One region of the Sporomusa sp. 246TCP1 genome, then DNA from elsewhere that is predicted to be linked to it. Evidence: riboswitches for the same ligand, from Rfam matches in the RefSeq annotation. Region 1 holds a riboswitch; each other region holds the start of a gene.
What was found. Region 1 has a riboswitch for cyclic di-AMP ahead of AC1ECB_RS04205 (C40 family peptidase). Riboswitches for the same ligand answer to the same signal wherever they lie in the genome.
Positions count from the first base shown of each region.

Region 1 (6,380 bases):
CCACAAGTGGTCGCAAACCGATCCCTTCCTGACGTTTTAAGAGTAGTATCAAATGTTCATATAATTTGTTCCGGATATCGATGTCATGTAGATTAACAGTAAGCCTATTAAGGGCATTTTTTGCCATGCTCTCTCTCCTCTTAGCTATCTCGTTAATCTATATGCACCTTTTATCGGGTTTATGTTTGGTATTCATTATTCGATCAACGGCAATTCCTGGTATTCAGGCATTTTCACAGCCTGGGCCAGTGCCTTGATAACAAAAGCAACATGTTCTTTAAAGTCAATATTCATAGCTTCAGCACTTGTTGTCAGTGTTTCACGATTGACAGCACGAGCAAAGGCTTTATCTTTGAATTTTTTCATAACTGATTTTACTTCTAAATTGTCCAAACTCTTATCAGGACGCACCAGAGCGCAGGCAATAATAAACCCAGTCAGTTCATCCACTGCTAATAATGTTTTTTGCAACAGTGTGCGCTCTGGCTGCCAATCACGAGCATGAGCCTCCACATCGGTAGCAAACTGACTGTCATAGCCAGCGGCAATAAGAATTTCTCGACCATGGTTTGGATGATCTTCAGGATATTTCTCAAAATCAACATCATGAAGCAAGCCTACGGCCCCCCAATATTCAACATCTTGTCCAAATTTTGCGGCATAGGCGCGCATGGCAATCTCAACTGCCAGGCAATGTTTTAAAAGTACTTCGCTTTGAACATGGTTACGTAATAGTTTCCAAGCACCTGATCTACTATAGTCCATCGTAAGCCTCCTGGTTTATATCATATAATTTACGGGTTTATACGCAGTTCAAGTTCATCAAGCCGAACTGCCCGGGCATATAAGCCCCCCTTGTCAATAAGCTCCTGATGAGTACCCGTTTCCGCAACCCTGCCACCCGTCAAATACACTACCCTGTCTGAAGCCATAATTGTCGACATACGGTGGGTAATAATAAAGACTGTCCGTCCCGTGCTGGCTTGCCGAATGGCTGACATAACCTGTTTTTCGGTATGAGCATCAAGGGCTGCAGTCGGTTCATCAAAAAGCAATATGGCAGGTTCCATAATAATCGCTCTGGCAATAGCAATCCGCTGTCGCTGACCACCAGACAGATTTCCGCCCAATTCTCCTACTATCGTATCATAGCCTAATGGCAAGGCCATAATAAAATCGTAAGCATTGGATAATCTAACTGCTTGCTCAATCTGGCTTATAGTTGCATTCGGCCTGCCATAACGGAGGTTTTCCAGAATAGTGGTGTTAAATAGAACCGGTTCCTGCTGAATAAAGCCAATCTGCCGCCGCAGATCACCAATTTTAAGTTTTTTAATATTTATTCCGTCTAAATAAACAGCCCCTTTGTCTGGATCGTAAAAACGTAAGAGTAAATTAGCAAATGACGATTTACCTGCCCCGCTGGGGCCAACAATAGCAATAACCTCTCCTGGCTTTGCATGAATATTAATATCTTCCAGTACCGGCTTGCCAGCCTGGTAAGCAAATGACACATCCTTAAACTCGACTAATCCCTCCGCCGTAGGAATTTGTAAATAACCATCAACCACCGACGAAGTATGTTCGTTAAGCAAGCTGTTAATACGCCCCCAGGCTACTGCACCAAGCTTCAGATAAGTCAAAGCCTGACTGATTTTGCGTACAGGCATAGGTATATTGATAATATACACCAGAAAAGCAAACATCCCGCCAATACTCAGATCACCCTGAATAACCTCCCGACCACCATACCAGACAATAATAGTTAAACCGATAGCGGCAAGAAATTCTACCAATGACACCAAAATTGCACTTAATCGCTGAGCTTTTAGCAATTCGTTTGCTGCTTGCTGAATCTTTTCACTGAATTTTTTGTATTCATAACCTTCCCGGACATAACTTTGCACGACTATGATCGATATGAGCGATTGTTGAATAATGGCTGTGACTTTCGCCAGCGTATGTTCAACAAGCACTCCTAACCGGCCAACTTTATTATTAAAAAAACTGATGGCAATGATGATAAATGGCAAAGTTGCAAAAGTCACGATCGCCAGCTCCCAATCAAAATAAATCATAATTGCCATGATAGCCAGTAGATTGAGTGACTCAACAATAGCATCAGGAATACCTACCGTAACGGCCTGTTGAATAAACAATAGATCATTGGTAAATAGAGAAATAAGCTCACCTGACGGAGTTTTCATGAAATAGGCATAATCTAGTGACTGCAACTTACTGAACATATCCTGCCGCAGTTTAGCCAGCATCTTATTGCCGGCTTTTGCCATACTGCATCCATAAAAATAAGAAAATAATCCACGAATGAAGTATAGAATTATGATACCCGCAGTAATCAGATGCAAAAACGCAATATTGCCACTGGTCAGCGCATCGTCAATCAGCAGCTTAACTACCAGCGGCGCCGCCAAGCCCGCTAAACTTGCAACAATAAAACACAGTACCGCTGTTAAAGCTAATAACCAATAGGGTACTATGAACTTTCGCCAATAAAAACTAAACATAATAATATCTCCACTATAATAATGCTTGACTTTACACTTATATTGTCTCAGTTCCTATCGTTAAATACAAGTACCCAGGGGCAATAAAAAAGGAAGGCTGTCATGCCTTCCTTTCTTACTTTACATCACCCGGCGAGCACCGATGTAGCACGAACCCCAGTAACCACTATCTAGACTGTCAATTCTTACACCACTACTAGACGTAGCACTGATAAATCTACTATCACCAATATAGATGCCGACATGAGATGCTCCTGAAGTGTAAGTGCTAAAAAACACCAAGTCCCCAGGCTGAAGACGACCATAAGATACATGCCGCCCAACTTCAAATTGTTCATCAGCCATTCGTGGCAAATAGACGCCGCTCTGAGCAAAAACATAGCGAGTGAAGCCAGAGCAGTCAAAACCATCAGGACTTGTCCCACCAAATACATACGGTACACCTCTGTAACGCATGGAAGTCTGAATGATACGCCTTACCGAAGCAGTAGAGGAATCACGACTGGCTGGAATATCGCGTCCCATCAGAGCACGATAGGTTTGCGCTCCAATCACACCATCTGATTCAAGACCACGCTCTTTTTGGAAAGATTTAACGGCATTAAGCGTTAAGTTTCCAAAATCGCCGTCTGCTGCACCGGCATTAAACCCCAGATTATTAAGCTGAGCTTGAATAGCGGCAACATCATCTCCCTGGTCGCCAACCTCATATGTACCCGCAGCGTGAGCAAAAGCAGCTGTCCCTAAAAAGAGGCATAAAGCGACAATAAACCTGAAAAACTTTTGCAAATAGGTTTCTCCTCTCACTTGCCTCCGAGGTTAGCTGACGGGTTAGGGTTGCAGGCACCCTACTTGAAAAGCTGACGCTTATCAAGTTTCACCCCCTTAATTGGTTCCCCCGTACCAGAGCTGGATTCGGCTTTCTATAATGCTCTAAAACTATTATTCGGCTTAGATTTAGAAATTCCTTCCCAAAAATCGTGTTTTTTTTTACATTTATTAGGTCAAGTTCCTTTTTCGCCAAATGTCGCCTGTTTATCTTTTGCCACTTGCGTGCCGAGCTCAGCCCGCAACCAGTAAAGAGGACGCTGCTTTACTTCTTCAAATATCCGGCCAACATACTCTCCAATAATACCAATTCCCGCCAATTGCAAGCCGCCTAAAAGCAAAATACTGGCGGTAATTGTCGCCCAGCCAGGAACTGCTTCGGCGGTAAAAATTTTAATATAGAGAACATGCAGGGTTAGGCCAATGCTTACAGATCCCAACAGAATCCCGATGTAAAATGCAAAACGAAGTGGTGTTTTAGAATAAGCAGTAATCCCATCAAGGGCAAAATGCAGCATTTTTTTTAAAGAGAACTTAGATTGACCGGCAAACCGTTTGGGAGCAATAAATTCGATGTTCGTTTGACGGTAGCCAATTGCACTAATCATACCACGAATAAATCTGGCGCGTTCCCGAAAACGTCGAAAACTGTCTACAACCTGCTTGTCTAATAATCTAAAATCAGAACCACCCTCGGCAACCTGGACATTCGATAAGGCATTCATCAACTTATAAAACATACCTGAGGTGAAATTTTTAAACCAGGATACTCCTTCGGTATTTTTCCTGACTGTTTGGACAACCTGAAAGCCTTCCTCCCATTTACTAATTAACAACGGTACCATTTCCGGCGGATGTTGCATATCACCATCCATAGTAATTATCGCATCTCCCTGGGCATGGTCCAGGCCACAGGTTAAGGCCACCTGATGACCAAAGTTACGCGCCATAATAAGCGCCCGTACCCGCTTATCACCAGTAGCTAACCGCTCCAAAATAAGCGGCGTGGCATCACTTGAGCCATCATCGACAAAAATAATTTCAAAACAATAGGCCAGTTGTTCCATATGTTTAACAACTTCACTATAGAAATTATCAATATTTTCCTGTTCGTTATATACGGGCACAACAATAGATATCAGTTTATTGATTATATCCATCAACTATGCAAGCCTCCTTGTTACCACTATATTATTGCACTGCTGGCGAATGATTGCAAATACACACGAGAAAAAGTAAGCATAAAACCTGCTTTGCAAATTACAAAGCAGGTTTTATGCTAAAACGATAAGTCTATCGTTATCGCTAACTGTCTTGACGTAAACTGGCAGCGCCATGTAGGTAGACATTCTTAATGTCTTGCTGCCTCAAATCAGTATTCCACAAAATCAATACGCGAACACAAAGTGCCGGCGCATCAGGGCACTCGATTTCTTGCGTCCCGAATAGTGGTACTTGCGTCCAACCAAACTTTCTTGCCCCGGCTGCCGGAAAGGCAGCGTTTAAGTCAGGAGTCGAGCTAAAGATTACGGCCCCAATATCTTCGGTATTCAGCAAGTTTTCCCGTGAGATTGCCGCAAGCAGTTCGGCTACACATTCAAATATTTCTTCACGATTATTAGTTGTAACAGTTGTTGCACCACGAATACCGCGTAATATAATCACCACTCCTCAAGAAAGAATTAAGTAAAATCCCTTATATAATATACGCATAAATTAGCATTTTTCCTGCAAGCTTTGTACATTGTTTTGTAATTAATCCTGTTTTAGCGGTTTATTGCATCGGCAAGAACCACAGACATGGCACCGCCACCAACCGCATTCGGGGCAAACAGTATCTGACTGATTAAGTTCTATGTATTGTCCCTGCTCATACTCCTGCCAGCAAAAAGTGGCTCCTGATACCTTTTTTAACTTCACTGCCCGGGTATCTACCCAAAGCTTCTGGTCAAAAACTATTATTAATAACTCATGACAGCTATTTTCCTGGTTATACCGGTAATCCTCGGCGGGAAATACCTCTGGTTCTTCGCTCAGGGTAAGAATAACATACAGAACACGGTAGTTCAAAGCCCCACCTCCCGCATTTGTAAATTACTATGTGTGCGGAAGACAGTTTATACCCCAGGAATTCAAAACAGTAATCGTTCGTAGTACAGCCTGATCAATAGCCGGTTGCACAACCTGACTCAGTTCAAGACCAATATCAATCACGGCAGGCTGAACGCCCAAAACGACTATCTCTTTTACCGGCTCTCCTAAGAGTTCAAGTGCTGTCAGCACATCCTGAACCCCTAACTCGTGCATAGATACCTTTTGTTTAAAATAGACCTTAACTTCTTCATTGGCAAATTGATAAAACTCGCCAGGCATGCCGCCACCGTTTACCGCATCAATAATCAGCAGGTAATCGACACCGGCAATAAAGCGTAGCAGCTCCATCCCGAGAGTGCCGCCATCAAGAATTTGCACATGTTCCGGGAATGTATAGCGCCGGGTGATTTCTTCAACCACCCGGACACCAAACCCCTCATCTTGCATTAAGATATTGCCAACACCGAGAACAACGATTTTTTCCATAGGTAAAACTCCTACTTTGCCTTGCATTTCCTGGTATCTATCAGATCTCCTGCATCGTCAGGCTCTTCTTCCATATATTTAAGACCCGAAAACATAGCAGATACCTCGCCGCCTTTTTCCGTAAAATCTGCCCTGATGGCCATATAAACATGGACAATGACAAACAGGATGATAAACCAGGCGACAAAATGATGAATCATATGTACCACATATTCATTGACCAGCCAGTTATTAAAAGGGCCAAAGATCTTTGCCAAAAAACGGTTAGGTTCAACCATGTAATACATGGCAAATCCGGTTATGATTTCAATTAAAAACATGAAGTACACCGCCAAATAACCTGACCTGGCTAATGAATTTCTTAAATAGGGCCGGTGTTTGCTGCGCAAAAACATATAGTGCAGCTTAGTATCTATCATCCCGGTCCAATACAGTTTCGTCCAGGGC
Region 1 is NZ_CM170492.1:879,593-885,972, reverse strand. Features, by position in the region: gene yyaC (spore protease YyaC) at 1-127, opposite strand, end outside; gene AC1ECB_RS04215 (HDIG domain-containing metalloprotein) at 196-765, opposite strand; gene AC1ECB_RS04210 (ABC transporter ATP-binding protein) at 795-2,525, opposite strand; gene AC1ECB_RS04205 (C40 family peptidase) at 2,646-3,314, opposite strand; cyclic di-AMP (ydaO/yuaA leader) riboswitch at 3,319-3,456, opposite strand; gene AC1ECB_RS04200 (glycosyltransferase family 2 protein) at 3,530-4,513, opposite strand; gene aroH (chorismate mutase) at 4,659-5,018, opposite strand; gene AC1ECB_RS04190 (hypothetical protein) at 5,109-5,423, opposite strand; gene AC1ECB_RS04185 (HyaD/HybD family hydrogenase maturation endopeptidase) at 5,451-5,933, opposite strand; gene cybH (Ni/Fe-hydrogenase, b-type cytochrome subunit) at 5,945-6,380, opposite strand, start outside.

Region 2 (6,380 bases), 470 kb from region 1:
AATACCGCTACTTTAAAAAAGGCACGTGACTTGGGAAGGAAAATTGTTCGGGATATAACTCGGGGAAAACAGTATCCACTCCAAAATCCTTACAGCAGGCTAATAAAATATTTTATATTGCAGCCTTTATTTCGCAAAATCATTTTGACTGATAAAGAAGATAAAACGAAGGGTGTGTATAGTGAACTAAAGAAAAAAGGATTGATAAAATAGGGATAGGGACTATGGTTTCTTTATTTTACCGCTATTATTTATGTAAGCTATGTGATAGAATAGCCTCGGATTCCACCCATTACACGAGAGGAGTATTTTTATTGAAAAAGAAGGTAGTCGCTATCCTTTTGATGGTTTTTGCAATGCCGCTGTTTTCATCAGCAATGCCCCGGGCAGAAGCCGCAGTGTGGGACAATAAACTAGCTGAAGTCGTTACAGGAACCTCAACTGCTGACCAAATACAAGCGTTACTAAAATTACGTGAGACTCTCAAACAAGATGATAAGCAGGTTTTATGGGGAACACTTGCCAAGACAGCAATCGAGAATACCGGAAAAGCTGATATGGTAAATACTTTAACTGCTTTGTCGCAGCAACTGTCAACCCAAGATCAAGCAGCTGCTAAAGCAAACCTTGTTAAAGCAGTAGAAACGGCTGTGCGCAGCAAAGTAGATGAAACGGTTAAAGAAGCGGTAACTACTCGTCTGGCAGGATACCAGGATGAAGTTGCTCTGCTGTCAACATTACTCAACAGCAATAATAGCCTGACACCTACAGCCGTACAGAATAATAATTCCCTTGCTGGTGCGCCGCAAAACTATAGTAAGCTGATTAACATGACTGCGACAGCTTATGGTCCAGGTTCAATCGATAATGGTAAATGGAATGACCTGACTTATGTAGGCGGTAAGGTTAAGAAAGGGGTAGTAGCCGTAGATCCTGCTGTTATTCCTATGGGAACCAAACTTTGGGTTGAAGGTTACGGTCAAGCTATAGCTGACGATCAAGGCCGTGCGATTAAAGGCAATCGTATTGATTTAGCGTTTAATACCAGACAAGAAGCGCTGGATTATGGGATTCAAAATGTGAAAGTATATGTTCTTAAATAACCGGCTTCGGCCGGCTTTTCTTTGCTCATATCCCTTTGGGTGGCTGCATATATTTGGGAATGAATATGCTATCTACAAGGAGGGGACAAAGTGAATTCCATTTTATCATTTGGATTCAGAAAATCACCGATATTTTATGGTATAGCAATTTTTGCGATTTTGAGTATTGTTTTTAGTATTATTGGCTTTGAGTATATGGATGAACAAGAACTGGCATCAATAGATACCACCAGTCAACCAACCAACGCACCCACAGGCAAAGTGAGTATAGTAATAAATACTCAATCTAAAGTACTTGAAGTTTATAATGATGACCAGATATATAAAAAATACAGGATTGCAGTAGGCAAAAGCAAAACCCCGACGCCGATCGGGGAGTGGAATGTGGTATGGAAAGACTATAATTGGGGAACTGGATTTGGAACACGCTGGATGGGATTAAATGTTCCTTGGGGCACTTATGGCATTCATGGGACAAATAAACCCTGGTCAATAGGTCAATTTGCCAGTCATGGTTGCATTAGACTGCGTAATAAAGATGTTGAAGAATTGTTTGAATGGATTCCGATTGGGACTCCGGTGCGTATTGATGGTCGAAAGGCTATAATTAAAAGAAACCTTAAATATAAAACTTCAGGATCTGATGTTGTTGCCTTACAAATGAAACTCAAAGAACTTGGCTACTTTCAGGGTAGAGCAGATGGCTTGTTTGGCACTATGACTGAAGAAGCTGTTAAGGCTTATCAGGCAGATAAGGGAATTACCACTACCGGTGTAGCTACCAAAGAGTTTTGTGCCGCGTTAGGGATATAGAATTAGTAAGAAATTCTATCAGAATATCAAGAAGTTGACGAAAATAGCAGATAAGTGTAAAATACAACCTAGTACTGGATTTGACCAAACTGATATTCCGGTGTATTCTATGTATAATGCCGAATCCTTATAAGGTACGGGGGACCCAATACACATATAGGGGTGAATCCGCTAACGCGGTAGGGCGTTCTTAAGCTCTTCTCTTTGGCCCGAATCCGACAGCTAACCCCGGAGGCTAATGCTTAAGGTTTTGTGTTTTGCTTTGCAGTGCATGACAGCTAACCTTAGAGGCATACTGAAAAGAGAGGTGATCGATTGGGAAAACTTTTTTTAAAGGTCTTTTTTTTGCTTTCTTTACTGATAGCCGTAAGCATTCCCTCGGTGAGCATGGCTGCGGGACCACAGGAGCAACCCACTATAATGCTCGGGGCACGCGGCGATAATGTGCGGATTGTACAAAAATATTTGGCTGACAGTGGTTTTTATTCAGGAGACATTGACGGTATATTTGGTCCAATTACTGCAAAGGCTGTAAAAGAATTTCAACATAGTTCCTCTCTTAACGTAAATGGTATTGTTGATAAAGAAACCTTTGCCTATTTGGGACGGCTGGCTGGGGTGCCAAGCCGGTATAGCCGTGCCCTTAGTATGAAAGCATCGGCCTACTCTGCGTATGACCCGGGTAATGGCAGCTATACCTATGGCGGAAACCTTTTGCGTAAGGGTTTGGTTGCTGTCGATCCAGCAGTTATTCCTTTAGGAACCCGGCTATATATCCCAGGATATGGCTATGCAATAGCTGACGATATTGGTGGTGCAATAAAGGGCCAGCGTATCGATTTAGCATTTGATAATCGCCGTGAGGCATTGAATTTTGGCGTGCAAAGAGTAACTGTGTATGTAGTTGACGGATAAATTGCAGGTTGCGGCCTGCTTTTTTTGTTTACTGATAGCAGCTAATGTTATTATCCCCCAAGAATATTAAGAAGCATCAAGTACTATACTACTGATAGAATTTGAGAATTTCATGGGGGTTGGTTAGGATTGAATTTTATCTCAAGTGAAATGCTGCCGTTGGTGCTGGCTTTTGTATCTGGGGTGTTAATGGCAGTGCAGGGATCGATTAATAGTGGTTTGAGTAAGGTTATTGGACTGCTCGAGGCTACGTTTGTTGTTCAACTTACGGGAACTATTTTAGTCATGATGCTACTGTTTATCGGTAATCTGGGCAAAGGCAATCTGTCTGCATGGCAGGAGGCACCATGGTATTCCTGGCTAGGAGGTATTCTTGGTGTTGCCATAATCTATTTGGTAGTCGCCAGCATTCCCAGTGTCGGTGTTGCCAATGCCACTACGGCCATTATTGTTGGACAAGTATTAACAGCAATCATAATTGACTACTTGGGGGGATTTGGTCTTGAACGTATGGCTTGCAGTCCCAAGCAGCTAATTGGCTTGGTATTACTCGCAGTTGGTGCTAGACTGCTATTAAAATAGTTTTTTTTATTTTTTTCTTAATTAAGGTGTTAACAAAAAAAAAATTATGCGGTATACTTATCATTAGGATTTTTTGGTAATGTACTAACACAAGGAGGCAAGGCATGGATTTTAACTTTACTCCCGATCAATTGGATATGCAAAAAATGGTAAGAGATTTTGTAGCGAAAGAAATTGCGCCTCACGCTTTAGAAATGGATAAAGAAGGTATAGTTCCCTCTGATTTATGGAAAAAGCTTGATGAGGCAGGCTTACTTAATTTAACTGTACCGGAAGAATATGATGGACCAGGTCTTGATGCACTCTCAATTGCTCTCATCTATGAAGAATTAGGTAAAGGGTGTGCTGGTGTAGCTACAACAACCGCTGCAAATGCTTTAGCTTCCTACCCAGTAGTACTCTTGGGGTCCGAAGAGCAAAAACGCAAAATGTTTAGTGTCATAAATGATGGTAATTTGGCCGCCTTTGCACTAACTGAACCAGGTGCAGGCTCAGATGCCGGAGCAGTTGCAACAACTGCTGTTAAAGACGGGAACGAGTATATACTTAATGGTACAAAATGTTTTATTACCAATGGTGGTATTGCTGAAATATATATTATTTTTGCCAATACTCGCAAAACTGCTGGTATCCGTGGATTGACAGCCTTTATTGTTGACAGGAACACACCAGGCTTCTCTGTTGGCAAGGAAGAAGAAAAGATGGGCATCAGAGCGTCAAATACTTGCGAATTAATTCTGGAAAACGTACGTATTCCTGTGGAAAATAGAATTGGCCGCGAAGGCGAAGGTTTTAAAATTGCGATGAAAACACTGGATGCTGCCCGGCCATTTGTTGGTGCCGTATCTGTTGGGCTAGCACAAGCTGCATTCGAGCTAGCCGTTAAATACTCAAAAGAACGTGTACAATTTGATAAGCCCATTGCCTCATTTCAACTTGTTCAGGCCATGCTGGCCGACATGGCTATGCAAATTGAAGCTGCCCGTTTACTGGTATACAAGGCTTGTTGGTTGAAAGACCAGGGAGTTCCTTATTCCAAAGAATCAGCCATTGCCAAGTGCTTTGCCGCTGACACTGCCATGAAGGTTACGGTTGATGTCGTCCAAGTACTGGGCGGTTATGGCTATTCCAAAGAATATCCGGCAGAAAAATATATGCGTGATGCTAAAATTATGCAAATTTATGAAGGTACCAATCAAATACAGCGACTGGTTATTGCTAATAATATCCTGTACTAATTTATAATTTTGATACTTGACTTTAGTAGTTAACCGTAATATAATACATATGTGTTTAGGGACTATAGCTCAGTTGGTTAGAGTACTACGTTGACATGGTTAGGTTACTATTACCAAGTGACTGAACTATAATATGTTTAGAACGTAAGGGGTAGTCCTTACTACCCCTTATTTTAATTACACATGGGGTTATAGCTCAGTTGGTTAGAGCGCTTCGTTGACATCGAAGAGGTCTGCGGTTCGAGTCCGCCTAACCCCACCAAACCGAAACTTACTTCGCAGTTATACTGCGAAGTTTTTTGCATATTTGTGTTCTTGTAACTCTTTGGGGGGGAGGGAGTCCTATGGGTGAAGCTGGTTCCAATAATTTGAGTGAAGTAGAATATTTGTTTAAGCCGTTCTAAGTGTGTCTTAAATCGTGGTAAGGAAAATCTACTGGCAGGTAAAAAACAATCCTAAATTTCCGTGTTTTCGTATTGGGAGAAAGACTTTAATCCCAAGAGAAATTTTCCGAAAAAGTCCCGTAACTCCCGTAACCCCTCGGCCTTTGCCGGAAAAAGCGTTCCGTAGGAGAAAAGCCGGGCGGTATTCCGTTAAAAAATCCGTACTGTTTGAGCGTAGCGAGTTTACGGATTTTAGGAATATCGCCCGGCTTTTCAGCTTTTGGAGGCTTAGGGCCTAGACCTTTTGTTACTTTTGGGGCAATGCCAAAAGTAAAACCCCTCTACTTGTATTCCATTGACTCAACTTAAGACAAAGGATCGCGTTAGCGGTTTTAAATGCTAGTGTTTATTTAGTGTTTACTTTGAAAAAAGGGTATCTTAATACCTTGGTAATTTACCCTGCTCAACGTAAAATTCCATCGTTCCAATTTCCTTCATACAGTTATTGGCTTGCAGCCAGCGCTCACGGAGGTTCTCCGAGAATAGGCTCTTATCACAAGGAAATTGGCTACACTGGAAGCAGAAGTCTACTCCCTGCTCCTTGTGGCATGTTTTGACGGTACAATCTATGGGACAGTGGCAGTCTTCACTCCGGTAGCCACCACACTTAGCCGCCGAAAAGTAGTCGAGCAATTTTTCGAAGTCCTTTCCACTATAGAGCAAAAGAAAAGCCCGGCTAATGCCGGGAACCCATTCAGACGCTAATCTTTATACTTAACAAAAACTACATAATAAGCAATTGCACAAGAGATAATAGTCGTTACTAATGCGGGCAACCAATTAACCAGGTTAGCAGCTACACTAATAATGCCAATAATGGCAAAGGATACTACTATCCCCCAGCGTGATGAATTACGCCGTTCAGCTATAATTTCATGGCGTCTTTTTACATATAGCGGTAGGTAAAGAAGTAAGCTGGTAATTACCAGGCCATAATAAATAAACTCGTAAAAGGATAAATGGTGCATGAACTTAAATCCCCCTTAGTGTCTGTCATATCTTCCTTTATAAATTAGGTGACGCCGGTCAGTTCTCCTTTTTACCATTCATTGGTTGCAGATAAATATCGGGACCAAAGCCAGCCCATTCGATCATTTTTCTGGCCTGTTCCTGTAAATTGTCGGAAATAGCGGGAGTATGAACTGATTTCATTCAAATTGCTGTACAAGAAAATCGATAAAATATCTGCTTGCTATTGGCAGTGCCATTTTATGTTTAAATGCGATCCCGATAGTGCGGACAATAGGCGGCGATATTTCTTTGGTGATAATGTTATAGTTGGTTCT
Region 2 is NZ_CM170492.1:1,346,428-1,352,807, forward strand. Features, by position in the region: gene AC1ECB_RS06670 (flavodoxin family protein) at 1-213, shown strand, start outside; gene AC1ECB_RS06675 (3D domain-containing protein) at 315-1,103, shown strand; gene AC1ECB_RS06680 (L,D-transpeptidase family protein) at 1,194-1,916, shown strand; cyclic di-AMP (ydaO/yuaA leader) riboswitch at 2,024-2,168, shown strand; gene AC1ECB_RS06685 (peptidoglycan-binding protein) at 2,232-2,831, shown strand; gene AC1ECB_RS06690 (DMT family transporter) at 2,961-3,413, shown strand; gene AC1ECB_RS06695 (acyl-CoA dehydrogenase family protein) at 3,518-4,651, shown strand; tRNA gene AC1ECB_RS06700 (tRNA-Val) at 4,837-4,913, shown strand; gene AC1ECB_RS06705 (DUF3795 domain-containing protein) at 5,473-5,757, opposite strand; gene AC1ECB_RS06710 (hypothetical protein) at 5,796-6,062, opposite strand; gene AC1ECB_RS06715 (LysR family transcriptional regulator) at 6,243-6,380, opposite strand, start outside.
Region 2: it holds a riboswitch for cyclic di-AMP, as region 1 does, so the genes downstream of both, AC1ECB_RS06685 (peptidoglycan-binding protein) here and AC1ECB_RS04205 (C40 family peptidase) in region 1, are expected to answer to the same signal.

Region 3 (6,380 bases), 2.4 Mb from region 1:
GGTAATCCCAATTCTGGTAAAACAACTATTTTCAATAGTATTACCGGTGCTAGGCAACATGTGGGTAATTATCCGGGGGTTACGGTTGAAAAAAGAGAAGGGTTTCGGCGGTATCGGGATAAAGAATTATTAATAGTTGATTTACCAGGCACCTATAGCTTAACAGCCCATTCAGTAGATGAACTTGTGGCACGTAATTTTATCATTAAGGATAAGCCGGATGTCATTGTGGACATTCTGGATGCCAGCAATTTGGAGCGCAATTTATATTTGGCGGTGCAGCTTTTAGAACTGGAACGACCCATGGTAGTAGCTCTTAATATGACTGATGTCGCTGAGGATATGGGCACCAAAATTGACGAGCAAGTATTATCCCGGAAACTGGGGGTAGCGGTAGTTCGGACTGTTGGCAATCGCCACAACGGTATCGATGAGTTGTTAGCAGCGACTGTAAAGGTAGCTGAGGAAAAGGCACAAAAACCTTTTATTATTAACTACGGTGATGCGGTGGAAGGAAAAATTGCAGAAATCAGTGCCTTGTTAGCAGAAGAACGGCATAATTTGCACTTTCCGCTGCGGTGGTTGGCGATAAAGCTGTTAGAGAACGACCCGGAGATCCGAAATACGGTGCAAGCATTGCCCGGGGGAGCGCGGGTGACTACTGTTGTCGCTGCTGCTAGAGAGAGCCTGCAGGCTACCTTTGAGACTGATCCTGAACTGGCGATTGCTAATTTACGGTATCAGTTTGTAGGCTCACTATGTCAGGATGTTATTGTTTCCAAACGGGATGGCTGGTTAACGACTTCTGACAAGGTTGACAGGGTACTTACCAACCGGCTGTTAGGTTTGCCTGTATTCCTAGGACTTATGTGGCTATTATTTAATATGGTATTTACTATCGGAGCTTATCCGCAGGAGTGGCTTGAAGAGGGCGTAGCGGCCATTGGCGCCTATGCAGGCCTCTATATGCCGGCAGGTGATCTCAAGTCATTGGTTGTCGATGGCATCATCGGCGGTGTTGGCGGCGTCATTGTATTTTTGCCTAATATATTGTTATTGTTTTTAGGAATTGCCGTTTTGGAAGATAGCGGTTATATGGCTAGAGCGGCCTTTATTATGGATAAAGTTATGCACTCTGTAGGACTACATGGTAAATCGTTTATTCCGCTATTATTGGGTTTTGGCTGTAGTGTGCCTGCCATTATGGGTACCCGGAGCTTAGAGAATCCACGAGACCGGCTAGTGACTATTCTGGTAACACCACTAATGAGTTGCAGTGCAAGATTACCGGTATATACTTTGTTGATTGCTGCTTTCTTTAGTGAAAGTATGGCAGGTACGGTGTTATTTTCCGTTTACGTATTAGGGATATTTTTGGCTGTAATTATGGCGCGTGTTTTTCGCAGCGTATTATTCAAAGGCGAGCCAGAACCCTTCGTTATGGAGTTGCCTCCTTATCGTGTACCTACATTGCAATCCATTTGCATGCATATGTGGGAACGCAGTGTGCTCTATTTGAAAAAAGCAGGTACCATTATTCTGGCAGTTTCGATTTTGGTCTGGTTTATGGTCAATTACCCTAGTGATGTTAATTATAGTAAAGACTATCAAGAGTTAATCGCCCAAGCAGAAGCTGGTTTTAGTCAGCAAGTGGCAGAGCAGGTTGGTGCGCCGCTGAAGATTGTTGCTGTAGAAGACCATGCACCGCTGCAGATAGTAATTACTGATATAAGTACCATTAATGAAGAGTTTGAGGAGCAAGTCGAAGGGGTGGAAGAAGATAGTCCTGAATTAGTTGCTTTAACAACGGCTAAAGAGACAAAGCTGCAGGAAATACAAGCAGCTAACACTGAGTTATATCCGTGGGCCATGCGTTATCTGGAACTCAAGACTGAAAATGAAGAGCAGATTGAACACTTCCAGAAAGAAGAGGCTGGGGAAAAATTAGCCCAAAGCTATGCTGGACAGCTCGGCAAATTTATTGAGCCGGCTATTCGACCATTGGGCTTTGATTGGCGGTCAGGCATTGGTTTAATTGCGGCCTTTACCGCGAAAGAGGTTTTGGTTAGTACCATGGGTACTATCTATAATGTAGGTGAAGCCGATGAAGGGTCGGTTGCGTTGCAGCAAGCGCTGGCCAATGATAGCAGCTTTACCCCATTAATTGCCTATTCTCTGATGGTGTTTGTGCTTATCTATTCACCGTGCCTGGCAGCATTAGCAGTTATCAAACGGGAATCAAATTCCTGGAAATGGCCAATTTTTGCTACCGTATATACAACTACCCTGGCATGGATAATGTCGTTCTTAGTTTACCAAATAGGAAGTCTTCTGGGCTACTAGGGAAAAAGACGTGAGCGGGATGGATACGATAATTGTATTTATTTTCGGCTTAGTTGCGGGTGGCTATATAGCCAAAATTATTTGGCAGGAATTGCAGGGGAAAACGCGATGCCATTGTTCTAATAGCTGCGGAAATGATTGTTATTAATAAAGTCCAACCACTTCATTCAAACAAGTGGTTGGACTTTATTTATAAGAGTATATTGGTGTAATTTTCTTGGCCGTCTTTATGACAGTCCAGTCGCTATTTATAGCCGATAAACATGAATTTTTTGGGGAATGACGAGCCACAACACGCAAAAGAAAGCGTGACTGTGAGCGAAGAATCCAATATTGTTTAGTGAGTAGCCATGACATCTAGCAGGCGTTAAAGAAGCATAGGCGAACTTTATGTGCGATTAGAAAAGCAGTATGATTACAGTTAGTTAAACATAACATAATGCCGAGTTCCATTTTGGAAGCGGAGGAACCACTTTTTGGGGTTAATTTTGCCAATTAGGTAAAAGGGATGTTTTTCTCTTGTCATCCTACCCGTCAGCTAACTTCGCAGGCTAAAGCAGGGGTCGAAAGACCGACAGGTCTTTTTTTTGTGTTAAAAAAATGAATAATGAAACTGGAGGCGCTACTATGATGCGCGTACTTCGCCGATTACTTATCGGCAAGCCACTTCATAACCGGGAATTGGCTCACGAAAAACTTCCAAAATGGAAGGCATTGTCTATTTTTTCCTCAGATGCATTATCATCTGTTGCCTATGGTCCGGAACAAATAATGCTTGCGTTGGTTGCTGTTCCCAGCCTGGTAGCTTACGGGTTTATGGGGCCTGTGGCTATAGGTATTCTGTCACTGCTGGCTATTGTAGTGTTATCCTATGTGCAGGTGGCTAAAGCCAATCCTGAGGGTGGCGGGGCCTATACGGTGGCCAAGAAGAATCTGGGCAAGATGCCGGCGTTGGTGGCAGCTGGCTCAGTCTTTGCCGATTATGTACTGACAGCTGCGGTGAGTGTCTCGGCCGGCACAGCAGCTATTGTTTCGGCTTTTCCTGCCTTGGCGGGGCGGGAAGTTATCATTGATGTACTGGTTCTTTTTGCCATATTAATGCTAGTTAATCTGCGCGGAGTTCGGGAATCCTCCAATGCCTTCGTAATACCTACCTACGCTTTTTTGTTTGGTATCATCATTTTAATTGTAATAGGTATATGGAAGTCCGTTACTGTTGCTCCCTATCTGCTGCCACCAGAGTCCTTAGCCCGCCAGCAACTGGATTGGGCGATGTTGTTTGTGATTTTAAGGGCCTTTGCCAATGGTTGTAGTTCAATGACAGGGGTAGAAGCTATTGCAGATAGTGTTCCCATGTTCCGCAAGCCGGAAGCCCGTAATGCTGCTATTACTACGTACTGGATGGCTGGAACCCTGGGTTTTATGTTCCTGGGTATTACCTACCTTGTCATGCATTATCACATTTTACCGATAGCTGAGGTAACGGCTATGTCGCAATTGGCAGAAGAAATTTTTGGCCGTTCGGCTGCCTATTATTATATTCAAATTACTACAATGCTGGTGTTATATCTGGCAGGCAATACGGCCTACAACGGCTTGCCGGTGCTGTTATCTATTGTGGCTAAGGATGGGTATATGCCCCGTTATTTGGCGACACGTGGCGAGCGGTTGACATTTTCTAATGGTATTATTTTACTAACTGTCGCGGCTGCGTTGTTAATTATCGTGTTTCGGGGAAATACTGAGCATCTCATTTCGCTGTATGCTATTGGTGTATTTATTTCGTTTACTATTGCTCAATCCAGCATGGTCGTTCACTGGAACCGGGAGCGTGGTAAAGGATGGCAGGTTCGGGCGCTGCTAAATGGCATTGGTGCTACGACTACCGGTCTGGTTGTTCTTATTATTACTGTAACAAAATTTCTCTATGGTGCCTGGATTATCTTGTTGTTTATTCCTATTATGATTTATATCTTTACAGCCATCCGGGGCCACTATAACTCTATAGCCGATCAACTACATCTGCCGGAAGAATGCTATGAAAAGGGAGCGGCTACTTTTCCAGAGGGTAAACATATTGTTATTGTACCTGTATCGACAACAACGCGCGTGGTGTATGAAACCATTAAATATGCCAAAATGATTGGTGATAATATTTTGGCTGTTCATGTATCTAATAATGAAGAAACGACAAAGAAAGTTGTTGAAAAGTGGAAGCTGTGGGATCCGGGTATAGAATTAATCGTTATTCGTTCGCCCTACCGGTTACTAATGCGGCCACTCCTGCATTTTATTGAGAAGAAGGAGCGGGAAAAGGGACCAGATGATTATATCACAGTCATTATCCCTGAGTTTGAGACGCGGAAATCCTGGCACCGGCTCTTGCATAATCAGACTGGCTGGTTTTTGCGGAATACCCTTATTTGGAGGGAAAACGTTATTGTAACTACCGTTCCCTACCACTTGAAAGAATAGTAAAAGGGGGTTGTCTCATTTTTGAGGCAACCCCCTTTTACTATTCATTGATTGACTTTTATGATACTCGTTGATCTGCTGAAGTTTTGCTAGGCAGCAGCTTGACAAGCCCCTTGGTACTGGTTATAATTAAGCAGTATTCTCGCGTAGCATTTTATGTAGTCTGCATTACTGTAAAAAATGCTAACAATTACCGGTTGCATTGTATGTCCAAATAAGCTATAATAATGTTCTGTTGAGAGCACTTGGAGAGATGTCCGAGCGGTTGAAGGAGCACGCCTGGAAAGCGTGTGTAGGGGAAACTCTACCGAGGGTTCGAATCCCTCTCTCTCCGCCATATTAAATTAAGAATTGAAGCCGGCTACGGCTTTTTGTTTTCCAGGACGGGCTATAGCAGTACCGGGTCTTACGCAATAAGAACTCATGAACCGCGTCAGGTCCGGAAGGAAGCAGCGCTAAGTGATCCCTCTTATGTGCCGCAAGGGTGCCTGGTTGCTGCTGTGGTCCGTCGTGGGAAACAAGGATGTAGCAATAAGACAGACAAAAGCATAATTTCCGCATGAAGTAGCCCAATAAGCAGGCTGCTTTTTTGTTATCTAGATAGATGGAAAGGCTAAATATTATTATTAATTATTTTCTTTAAAAAGGGAAATATTTTAACGTTGTGGAATAATAAATAAGTTATAGCCTACAAATTTTAATATGTTGCATAGAGTTATAAATGAAGTTTTACCTGGATAGGTGGTGTAGGGATGGCCTATGTAGCTTTATATCGGAAATGGCGACCGCAGGATTTTGACAATCTGGTTGGTCAGGAACATATCAGCATTACTTTGAAAAATGCGATTACTACTGGCAAAATTGCTCATGCTTATTTGTTTGCCGGGCCACGCGGAACCGGCAAAACCAGTACCGCCAAAATTTTGGCTAAAGCGCTCAACTGCCAGAATGGCCCTACTGTCAGCCCTTGTAACCATTGTGACAATTGTGATAAAATTACCACTGGTACATCAATGGATGTCTTTGAGATTGACGCCGCCTCCAACCGGGGGATTGATGAGATCCGCGAACTTAGGGAAACTGTTAAATTTGCGCCTGTAGATGGACGCTATAAGGTGTATATCATTGATGAAGTGCATATGCTGACAACAGAGGCATTTAACGCTCTGCTCAAAACTTTGGAGGAACCACCGGGGCATGTGGTTTTTGTTTTGGCAACGACTGAGCCGCATAAAATTCCTGCTACTATACATTCGCGTTGTCAACGCTATGATTTCCGGCGGATTAGTGTTAAGGAGATTGAACAGCGGTTAGCCAGTATAGCAAAGCAGAGTGACCTTAGGGCTGCCCCGGAAGCGTTGCGGCTGATTGCTGTACAAGCGGATGGTGGTATGCGCGATGCTCTGAGTATTTTGGACCAGTGTTCCACCTTAGATGATAATGAGATGATAACAGCAGAGCATGTGCGGCAATTGCTAGGATTGATTGGCCACGAATGGGTGTGGCAGCTGACTGATGCGATTGCCGTGCGGGATGCACATACCATATTGTTGAAGCTTGAT
Region 3 is NZ_CM170492.1:4,535,671-4,542,050, reverse strand. Features, by position in the region: gene AC1ECB_RS21440 (FeoA family protein) at 1-5, shown strand, start outside; gene feoB (ferrous iron transport protein B) at 1-2,343, shown strand, start outside; cyclic di-AMP (ydaO/yuaA leader) riboswitch at 2,774-2,911, shown strand; gene AC1ECB_RS21430 (APC family permease) at 2,971-4,818, shown strand; tRNA gene AC1ECB_RS21425 (tRNA-Ser) at 5,066-5,155, shown strand; RNA gene ffs (signal recognition particle sRNA small type) at 5,216-5,315, shown strand; gene dnaX (DNA polymerase III subunit gamma/tau) at 5,571-6,380, shown strand, end outside.
Region 3: it holds a riboswitch for cyclic di-AMP, as region 1 does, so the genes downstream of both, AC1ECB_RS21430 (APC family permease) here and AC1ECB_RS04205 (C40 family peptidase) in region 1, are expected to answer to the same signal.